Gemmatimonas phototrophica: one gene and its partner. Each later gene encodes a partner of the first gene's protein in a complex. Links are inferred from orthologs where the notes say so. Each region holds a gene or a part of one and is shown in the gene's direction. Other genes may lie near its edges.

What was found.
Region 2: GEMMAAP_RS09620 (region 1) and GEMMAAP_RS14615 share a complex: the UniProt entries of both Bacillus subtilis proteins name them as parts of the possible RNA degradosome complex. The link is inferred for Gemmatimonas phototrophica from one-to-one orthologs.

What each region holds. Positions count from the first base shown.
Region 1 is NZ_CP011454.1:2,273,747-2,279,988, reverse strand. What follows is about bases 1,317-4,238. They hold GEMMAAP_RS09620 (polyribonucleotide nucleotidyltransferase), read left to right. Parts: upstream 1,317-1,642; coding sequence 1,643-3,835; downstream 3,836-4,238. Other genes in these bases: GEMMAAP_RS09615 (M16 family metallopeptidase), read left to right, coding at 3,756-4,238; rpsO (30S ribosomal protein S15), read left to right, coding at 1,317-1,561. In the rest of the region: GEMMAAP_RS09630 (serine/threonine-protein kinase), read right to left, coding at 1-1,163; more of rpsO, read left to right, coding at 1,301-1,316; more of GEMMAAP_RS09615, read left to right, coding at 4,239-5,099; ald (alanine dehydrogenase), read left to right, coding at 5,126-6,238. UniProt on the Bacillus subtilis protein: Involved in mRNA degradation. Catalyzes the phosphorolysis of single-stranded polyribonucleotides processively in the 3'- to 5'-direction. Necessary for competence development in Bacillus subtilis.
Region 2 is NZ_CP011454.1:3,446,086-3,450,531, reverse strand. What follows is about bases 1-2,786. They hold GEMMAAP_RS14615 (6-phosphofructokinase), read left to right. Parts: upstream 1-746; coding sequence 747-1,826; downstream 1,827-2,786. Other genes in these bases: GEMMAAP_RS14610 (hypothetical protein), read left to right, coding at 2,194-2,786; GEMMAAP_RS14620 (pilus assembly FimT family protein), read right to left, coding at 105-581; GEMMAAP_RS14625 (DEAD/DEAH box helicase), read left to right, coding at 1-69. Also shown: more of GEMMAAP_RS14610, read left to right, coding at 2,787-3,180; GEMMAAP_RS14605 (DEAD/DEAH box helicase), read left to right, coding at 3,308-4,446. UniProt on the Bacillus subtilis protein: Catalyzes the phosphorylation of D-fructose 6-phosphate to fructose 1,6-bisphosphate by ATP, the first committing step of glycolysis.

The sequences.
Region 1 (6,242 bases):
AGCTCAAGGGTCACGGTGCGCGGGAGGGGCGTGCGGGCGCGCCTCCCTGGTGGGGTGTCGCGTTTCGCGGGCAGGCTATCGAGCACGAGAGGCGCCGCCATGGCGGAATCGCCGCCCGCGGCCACCGCGACCGCACTGTCCGAGCGGAGTCGAAGGGTGTCGGTGGCGACGCCCCCCGCATTGACTTGCAGCGGCCGATCCCACGCCATCCAGCCAATGACCGCGCCCACAGACAGCAGGGCGAGCACCGGCCAGAACCGAGAGACGGACGGGAGTGGCGCTCGGAAGGCATCCACCGTGTTGGAGCCCAGGCGGGGAAGCCCGGTACTGCGGTCGGGGGCGGTAGGCAGGGCGGCGAGGGCATCGACCACCTGAAGGGCATTGGTAAACCGCGCGCCGGGCTCCTTGGCCATCAGCCGAAGTAGCAGTGCTCCAAACTCGGGCGTCAGCTCCGGTACCAAGGAGCGAGGGTCCGGGGGGGGCGTCTCAATGTGATCCCGCGCGACGGCGTACCAGTCATCGCCATCAAAGGGCAGGGCACCGGTGGCGGCCCGGTAGAGCGTCACCCCGAGAGAGTACAAGTCACTGCGCCCATCGAGCTCTTTCCCGCGGGCCTGTTCCGGACTGAAGTAGTGCGGGGTCCCCTGCACCTGATTGGTGTCTCCCAGCGACGTCCCGACCGCGAGGGCGCGGGCGAGCCCGAAATCGGCCACGACGGCATCGCCATCCTGGTCCAGCAGGATATTGTCCGGCTTGATGTCGCGATGAACGACCTGGCTGGCGTGGGCGACCGACAGGGCCGCGGCGATCCCGATGCCGAGCCGGACGACATCGGCCTCAGGCAACCGTCCCACCAGATTCAGCCGCCGCCCGAGCGTCAGCGGGTACAGGTCCATAGCCACAAAGGCCGCCCCGTCCACCTGTCCCACGTCGCGCACCGTCACGATGTTCGGGTGCCGCAAGCGCGCCGCCGTGGCGGCCTCCCGTCGGAATCGGGCTTCAGCGAGGTCTTGGCCGGCGTATTCGGGACGGAGAATCTTGAGGGCGACCGGGATCTCCAGATCGAGATCCACCGCCTCATAGACCCACGAAAAGGCGCCCGTCCCCAAATGACGGGTCACCCGGTACTTCCCGATTGTTCGCCCCAGATAGCGGTCGGGCACGTCTTGGTCCTTTACAGGGGGGGCTAAGTCGAGTAAGCTACCGTGCTTCCTGCAATTGCGCGCTCTAAACCCGCGGTGAATGTCACGCACCAACTTGCGCGACGACAGCTCGGATAACGGCTGAGAATACAACGACGATGGCGTTCGACAAGGCTACCACGATCGACAAGTACCGGGCCCACGAAGGGGACACCGGTTCGACCCGCGTACAGATTGCCCTCCTCACGGAGCGCATCAACTACCTGACGGGTCATTTCCGTACGCATGCGAAGGACCATCATGGTCGTCGCGGCCTCCTCAAGATGGTTGGCAAGCGCCGCCGTCTGCTGGACTATTTGAAGCGTACGGACGTGCAGCAGTATCGCACGCTCGTGCAGGACCTTGGACTCCGCTACTAAAAGCGGTTCTGTCACGTCGTCGCGCGGGGGCACCACTGCCTGCCGCGCGATTTGCGTTCTCATGAGGCTACAAAGCAGATGATGCATCGAATCGAGCGGACGTTCGCCGGTCGCCCTCTGGTTATCGAAACCGGACGTATGGCGAAGCAGGCAGCGGGTTCCGCAGTAGTGCAGTTCGGCGAGACCATGGTGCTCGCCGCCGTGACGGTCAGCGAGAACAAGAGCCCGCTCCCGTTCTTCCCGCTGACGGTCGAGTACAAGGAAAAGACCTACGCCGCCGGCAAGATTCCGGGTGGGTTCATCAAGCGCGAAGGGCGTCCGCATGATCACGAGATCCTTGCGGCGCGCATCATCGACCGCTCCATCCGGCCATTGTTCCCGGAAGGCTTCCAGAACGAAGTGCAGGTCTTCATCTACGTCATCTCGGCCGACCAGGAGAATGACGCCGATGTACTCGCGCTCGTCGCGGCTTCCTTCGCGCTGAACGCGTCGAAGATTCCGTTCCTCGGCCCCATCGCCGGCGTGCGTGTCGGTCGCGTGCAGGGACACTGGGTGCTCAACCCCACGTTCCAGCAGCTCGCGTTCTCCGACCTGGAGCTCGTGGTCGCCGGTTCGAAGGATTCCATCGTGATGGTGGAAGGTGGCGCGCTCGAAGTGTCTGAAGAGGACGTGCTCGAGTCGCTGCGCCTGTCGCACGACGGCATTCGTGAGCTTATTGCGGCGCAGGAGGAACTGCTCGCCAAGGTACAGCAGCCGAAAATGTCGTGGACGAAGGCCGAGACGCCGGAAGGCATCGTGGTGCGCGTGAAGGAGCTTGCATCGGGTCGAGTGCGTGAAGCGCTCAATCAGAAGGACAAGCACACGCGCGTCGAGGCCGTGGAGCGCACCAAGAAGGAACTCGCCGAAGGCCTGCTGGCAGAGTTCCCCGACAACGCCAAGGACATTCACACCATCCTCGGCGACGTCGAATATCACGAACTGCGTGCGCAGGTGCTCGATACCAATCTGCGTGTCGACGGGCGCAAGCCGAACGAAGTGCGTGGCATCAGCATCGACAACGGTGTGCTGCCGCGCGCGCATGGCTCGTCGCTCTTCACGCGTGGTCAGACGCAGGCGCTCGTGGCCGCGACCCTCGGTACTGCGAAGGACGCGCAACGTCTCGATTCCATCAAGGAAGCGGGCGAAGTCACGCGCTCGTTCATGTTGCACTACAACTTCCCGCCGTTCTCCACCGGTGAAGTGCGTCCGATGCGTGGCACCAGCCGCCGCGAAATCGGTCACGGCAATCTCGCCGAGCGTGCCATTCAGGGCGTGCTCCCCGACTTCGCCGACTTCCCGTACACCATCCGCATCGTCTCCGACGTGCTCGAGTCGAACGGCTCGTCGTCGATGGCGTCGGTGTGTGGCGGCTCGCTCGCCCTGTTCGATGCCGGCGTGCCCATGAAGGCGGCCGTCGCCGGCGTCGCAATGGGTCTGATCAAGGAAGGCAAGAAGTACGCGATCCTCACCGACATCCTTGGCACCGAAGATCATCTCGGCGATATGGACTTCAAGGTCGCGGGCACGACGGAAGGCATCACGTCTATCCAGATGGACATCAAGATCGAAGGGCTCGACCTCAAGATCATGGAAGAGGCCCTCACGCAGGCCAAGGAAGGACGTCTCCACATTCTCGGTGAAATGAGCAAGTCGCTCGCGACGCCGCGGACGGAGCTGTCCAAGTACGCGCCACGCATCGTGACGGTGCAGATCCCGGTCGACAAGATTGGTGAACTGATCGGTCCGAAGGGCAAGAACATCCGCGGCATTCAGGAAGAGACGGGTGCCGAGCTCACCGTGGATGACGACGGTACCGTGACGATTGCTGCTGTCGGCGGCGAGAGCATGGAGCGCGCGAAGCAGATGGTGCAGGCCATCACCGCGGAAGCGGTGGTCGGTGAGACGTACGAAGGCACCGTGAAGACGGTCACCGCGTTCGGCGCCTTCGTCGAGATCATGCCCGGCACTGAAGCGCTGCTGCACGTCTCCGAGATGAAGTGGGAGCGTGTCGAGAAGCCCGAAGACGTGTGCAAGAAGGGTGATCGTGTCACGGTCAAGCTCGTTGACCGCGATGAGCGTGGCCGCCTGCGCCTCAGCATGAAGGCGTTGCTGCCCAAGCCGGAAGGCATGGCCGACGAGCCGGAGCGCCCCCGTCGTGAAGACGGTGAGCGCAGCGGTGGCGGCGATCGTGGTGGACGTGGTGGACGGAACGGCGGTGGTCGCGATCGGCGCTAAGCCTCTGGGCGCTCCGGCGCCCACGCTGCACCGTACGGACCTTCCCAATGGACTGACCGTGCTCTCGGAAGCCGTTCCGGGAGCGCGGTCGGTTGCTTTCGGCGCCTGGGTTCGCGCAGCGACATTGCATGAACACCCCGAGCAGATGGGGGTCTCCCATTTGCTCGAACACATGGTGTTCAAGGGCACCCGATCGCGGAGTGCCCAGGAAATCGCGTTGTCCCTCGAAACCCTCGGGGGCTCGCTCGATGCGTACACCGAACGCGAGCACACGTCCTATCAGGCTCGTGTGCTCGACGAGCATCTGGCGGAAGCCGCGCATGTCATTGGGGAACTCATCTTTCATCCGCTGCTGCGATCGGAGGATCTCGCGCTTGAGCGCAAGGTGATCCTTGAAGAGATCAGCATGGTGGAGGACACGCCCGACGACATCATTTTCGATGTGCACAACCGTGCGCTGTGGGGAGACCATCCTCACGGCTTCGCGATTCTCGGAACCCGCGACACGGTCAAGACACTCGATGTCCCGGACATCCGGGCCCTCCACGCGCGGGCATATCATCCCGGGCGATTGGTGGTTGCCGCGTCGGGACGTGTTGAGCATGAGCAGCTGCTTGAAACACTGCGACAGACCGGGTGGATGGACATCCCGAAAGGTGATGTCACGCCGTTCCCGGTGGATCCGGTGGAAGTGGCTGGACCGCATGCGGAGCACATCAAGCGCAAGGACATCGGCCAGACGCACATCGTGCTTGGCGGGCAGGGCATCGCTCATGGCGATGATCGCCGTTATGCCTTTGCGTTGATCGACATGTTGTTGGGCGGCGGTATGAGTTCGCGCCTGTTTCAGCGGGTCCGCGAGGAGCTAGGCCTCGCATACAGCGTGCACAGCTTCAGCAGCGCGTACGCCGATACCGGATCGCACGGTGTGTATCTGGCGAGTGCACCGGAGACGGCGCAACAGGCCATCGACGCGGTCCGTGAGGTTCTGCGTGGAGTGGCACTGAATGGTTTGACGGCCAGTGAGTTGGCGGCGGGAAAGCGTCAGTTACGTGGGCAGTTGGTGATGTCCATGGAAGGCGTCTCCTCGCGCATGTATCGGGCGGCAACGACCGCGCTGTACGGCGAGCCGTTCCGCACGATTGACGAGCTGATGGCGCTCGTGGATGCCATCGACGAAGATCAGGTGCGCGACGTGGCGCGCGATTTCTTCGATCCGGATCGACACATTCTCGTCAGTCTCGGCCCCAAAGCGGTCCGCTGACGAACTCCCCCTATCCAGAATCGACTATGCGTATCGGTGTACCGAAGGAGATCAAGACCAACGAGAACCGTGTGGCTTTGGTCCCGGCTGGCGCGGAGGCGCTGGTGGCATCGGGCCACGACGTTTTCATCGAAACCGGGGCCGGCATTGGCAGCGGTTTCGAAGATGCGGCCTACGTGGCCGTTGGCGCTCAGATCGTTCCCGACGCGGCCTCCGCGTGGGGGAAAGCGGAGCTGCTTCTCAAGGTCAAGGAGCCCATCGCGCCGGAGTGGCAGTATCTGCGCCCGGACCTCACGCTGTTCACGTATTTCCATTTTGCCGCCGATGAAGCGCTGACCCAGGCGCACCTGGCCAGCGGAGCCACCTGCATTGCGTACGAGACCGTCGAACTCCCGAATCGCGATCTGCCGTTGCTGATTCCAATGTCTGAGGTGGCGGGGCGCATGGCGGTGCAGGAAGGGGCCAAGTACCTCGAAAAGCTGTATGGTGGTCGTGGCGTACTGCTGGGTGGCGTGCCGGGCGTGGCGCCGGCCAAGGTCGTAATTCTGGGCGGCGGCATTGTGGGCGTGAACGCCGCGAAGATGGCGGCGGGACTCGGTGCCAAGGTGGTGGTGCTCGACCTGTCGTTGGAGCGCCTGCGCTACCTGTCCGACGTCATGCCGGCCAACGTGCAGCTTGTTCACTCCAACCGACACAACATCCTTGAGCAGATCAGCACCTGTGACCTGGTCATTGGTGGAGTGCTCATTCCGGGTGCCAAAGCCCCCAAGCTCGTGCGGCGCGCCGATCTGGCCAAGATGCGTCCGGGAGCGGTAATCGTGGACGTGGCGGTGGATCAGGGTGGTTGCGTGGAGACGATCAAGCCGACCACACATGAGAATCCCACGTACACCGTGGACGGTATCATCCACTATGGCGTCGCCAACATGCCAGGGGCCGTGCCGCGCACGTCCACCTTGGCGCTCACCAATGCGACGTTGCCCTATACGCTGCAGCTGGCGAACAAGGGATGGAAGAAGGCGCTGAAGGACAATGGCGCGCTGCTGAAGGGGCTCAACATGTCCGGCGGAAAGGTCACCTTTCCGGGAGTGGCGGAAGCGTTCGGGATGGAGCTCACCGACCCCTCTTCGTTCCTCTGACCGG
Region 2 (4,446 bases), 1.2 Mb from region 1 along the record:
ACGATTGAGCGCACCATTGGGCAGGAGATTCCACGTGTGAGCGTGCCGGGGTTCGATTTCGGGACCTGACGGGGGCCGTGGGGTCCCCAAGGGGGCCTCACGGGCTATTGCGAGGAAACCCGTCCCAATCGTGAGACGGTGAGGGTGTCGGCGCGGCTCCCGCGGGAAAGAATGACCCGCAGATTGGCGGCGCCCACCCCGAGCCCCGAGGCGCCGTAGGCCATGGAGTCGCGGGTGGCCTCCAACCGGACCCCGCGCTGCACGAAGTCCGCCACGGCCAGGGTGTCGATTCCCCGGTGCACGAGGACCCGCTGGCGCCGCTCATCCAGGCGCACGGCCGTCCGGGCGCCAGTCGCCAGCGCATGGTCGCGGGCCAGGGCAAAGAGACTGACTGTTTCACGTGACGCCGTCTCAACAGCTACCGCCTGCAGCAGGGGCATGCCGCTGGTGCAGGCGAGCCCGAACAGGATACCGAGGGTGACGAGCACGAGGAGTTGCTCCACAGTGGTGGTACCGCGGCGGCACGGGCCACGCATGGGGAGCTGGCGAGTGGAGGGGATACCGGCGGTGCGCTGTGTCATGGCAAGTGAGGGTGGGAGACGACCCAACCTGTCACCGGAGCGCTGGTTTCCTGTCATCAAATTGTTGCGCATCCGCCCATTTCCACGCCCCTGCCCCTGCTCCCCAATTCCGGTCCTCTAGGTACATTACGCCTCACTCCCTATACCCACGTCATTTTCAGAAACATGCGGATTGCCATCTCCACCGGCGGCGGTGACGCCCCAGGCCTCAACGCGGTCATCCGGGCGGCCGTGCTCTCGGCACGTACCCGCGGCTGGGACGTCCTCGGCATCAAGCGTGGCTTTTCGGGCCTCCTTGGTGAAGACGAGATCGTCCCCCTGACCACGGACAGCGTCCGCGGTATTGCCGGTCAGGGCGGTACGATCATCAAGACCACGAATCGCGGCAGCCCATTCGCCTATCCCATTCAGCAGCCCGACGGCACGTGGAAAAACGTGGACCGGTCGGACGAGTTGGTGGAGAACGCCCGCAATCTGGGAATTGAAGCGATCATCTCCATTGGCGGCGACGGCTCGCTGAAGATTGCCCAGCAGTTGCAGGAGAAGGGGGTCCGCGTGGTGAGCGTGCCCAAGACGATCGACAACGACGTGGCCGGCACCATTACCACGTTCGGGTTCGATACGGCCGTGAATACGGCCATGGAAGCGATCGACAAGCTGCACACCACCGCCGAATCGCACGATCGGGTGATGGTGCTTGAGGTCATGGGGCGCGAAGCGGGGTTCATTGCGCTGCATGCCGGTGTGGCCGGGACAGCCGACGTGATTCTCATTCCCGAAATCGAGTGGGAGATCGACAAGGTGTGTGAGAAGATCATGGCGCGCGATGCGAGCGGGAAGCGTTTCAGCATCGTGGTGGTGGCGGAAGGCTCCAAGCCCAAGGGCGGGCATGAGTCCATCATCGGGGAGTCCCTGCCGGGGCAGGATCGCCGGCTTGGCGGCATTGCCGAACGGCTGGGCTATGACATTCAGCGCCTGACCGGGAAGGAAACCCGCTCCATGGTGCTGGGGCACCTGCAGCGTGGCGGCTCGCCAACGGGTTACGATCGCCTGCTGGCTACCCGCTTCGGCGCGGCAGCGGTGCAGGCCGTGGCCGACAAGAAGTGGGGGCACATGGTGGCTCTGCAGTCGCCGCACCTCGTGACCATTCCCATTGAGGAAGTCCTGCGCGAGACCAAACGCGTGGACCCCAAGCACGACGTTGTCCAGACCGCCCGCATGATCGGGATCAGCTTCGGGGATTGAGGGGTCGCCGCGAACGCGGAGCAACTGAAACCTGACAACTCCCACTGCGAACTGAAAACTCCGACTGAAAACTGAGGACTCCTGGCCCGTGGCGAGTTTTCAGTTCTCAGTGGGAGTATTGAGTTTTCAGTGGGAGTTTTCAGAGGTCAGTTTGGCATAGAGGGGACACCCAAGTGTCCCCTCTGCTGGACACCCCCGTGACCGATCGGACCCTCCCCCTGTCCGTAGGGTACCAATCTGCCGATACTTACGAGGACTCAGCCACTCTGGCTGGGGATGGCACACCCTCTGCCCCTGTAGCCGGCACGAGATCCACTGATCGCTCAATGGTGAGCGTTCACGAGGGCTCTGCTGGAGGACGTGCGTGATGATGCCCCACCGAACTACTACCTGGCGCCTGATTGCGGCGGCTGTCGTCCTGAGTCTCTCAGTGACGGCGGATCGCGCATGGGCACAGTCGAAAGACAAGGACAAGGACGCCAAGGGTGGCGTCCCGCGCGAATATCTTCCCCCGGCAGGGATGTGCCGAGTGTGGGTGGACGGCGTGCCGGCGCAGCAGCAGCCCGCCCCGACCGACTGTGCCTCGGCGGTGCGCAACAAGCCGTCCAATGGCCGGGTGGTGTACGGAGAAGACAAGTCGAAGGGCAAGAAGATCGACGATCTCCCCATCAAGAGTCTGCGCGGTACCGACAAGAAGGGCCCGCCACTGGTCCCGCCGGATCTCTCACAGGCCGATCCCCGGGCCCGTGACGCGTGGGAGGCCAAGAAAATTTCCGATGAGCAGTTGTACGGCGACCGGCCGGCGAGCAATTCGCCGGCTTCGTTGTATCCTGGCCCCCAACCGTCACCGCAGGGGCCTGCAGGGTCATATGGCGGGTACGTGACGCCGGGTGGTGTGGTGGTGCCTGGGGGAGTCAACGATCCGCGCTATTTCGCACCCAACGCGCCACCGCCGGGCTTCGGCAGTGCCACCTGTCTGGATCGCGATGGCGATGGATGGTGCGATGATCTGCGCTACGGGCCGCCCGTGTGCACCGATCGCGACAAGGACGGACGGTGCGACGACTTGCCGGAGTTCGCGTCGCGCGCCTACCCGCAGGTACTTCCGGCCATGCGGAGTGCGCTGGATGTCGTGCAAGGACGGCCCAGCAACGAAATCATGCAGTGGCTCGGGACAAACGAATTCATTGTGCGAATTCCCGACCAGGGACGAGGCGGTATTCCCTGGCGCGCCATCTTCCTCGACACCAACAGCGAACTGTTGCAGGTGTGGACGGATGTGAATCGCGACGGTCGTGCCGATCGCATCGAGGTGTTCAAGGGCGGACAGCGGGTCAAGTTGATTCAGCGGTAGTTATGTAAGCCGCACCCATAACTCATGACTCAAACCCAGAACCCGGAACTGATCAGTTCCGGGTTTTGCGTTGGGGTTGCAAGTGGTGAGTATCCCCCTGTACGGGTCTAGGTCGTACATTCCACAGGTGCGACACACCACCGACCGATACCTCCCGCCGGATCGCGAGACCTATCTCGCGACCAAGCCGCCTACGGGCCGCATCATCGTGATTGCGCCCACGCGCGCCGCATGCGAAACGATTGAGTTGGCCGTTGGGCTGCATCTCGACACCTTCCTCGAGCGTACCCGTGGCGATGATTTGCGCCGACTGGCTGGCAGCGGCGAGGGGTTTGGCATTGTGGCCGGTACAGGGACCGGCAAAACACTGGCCATCCGCCCTATTGCCGAGACCATTCTTGGCACGGAGACGCTGCGCGTCGGCGTCGTGAATCGCGAGCGTGAAGCCACACCGGAGACGCCCACCTGGAATGTGGTGGTGGTAACCACCGGTATAGCGCGTCGCTGGTTTCAGGATGGCGATATCCAGGCCAGCGACACGCTGGTCGTGGATGAGATTCACCAGACCAGCGCCGAACTTGAGCTCTGCCTCGCGCTCGGCAAGCGTGTGGGGTGCCGCTATATCTGGTTGTCCGCAACCGTTGATCCGGCGTTTTACTCCCGGTATCTCGAAAGTGCCGATGTCTTGCAGGTGTCAGCGTTTGACGCCAGCAAGGCCGCCAAGGTGGAAGTGGAGCGCAAGCAGCCGCTCAACTTTCTTGATGACAAGTTCCTGCAGAAACTCGCGCGCAGCGAACGCGGCGTGGCGTTGTTCATGCCGACGCGCGCCAGTGTGGAAGAAGCCGCGGAGTGGGTGCGCACGCGCTTCCCCAAAATCACGGCCGCGCACTACCACGGTGGCGAACCCATTCGGGTCATCCGCCCGTTCCTCGAGGGCGTGGTGCCCAAGCCGTTCTTCATCGCCATGACCGCGGCGGGGCAAAGCGCGCTGAACGTGCCGGGGCTTGATACCGTCATCATCGACGATACGCGCTTCACGAATCTCATTGATCGTGGCCGCAACGTGCTCACGCGCGTGCATCTGGGTGCCAACGAAATTCTGCAGATGGCCGGGCGCGTACACGGGCGGGTGGAAGGCGGACGCGTGTACATTTTGAGTGACCGCGACATTCGCTTCGAAGCGCTTCGCCCCACGGAGCCTGAGTTCCAGTTGGCCGGCGACAGCGAGCGCGTGGCGCTCACCTGTGCGGGGCTCGGGGTGCGGGC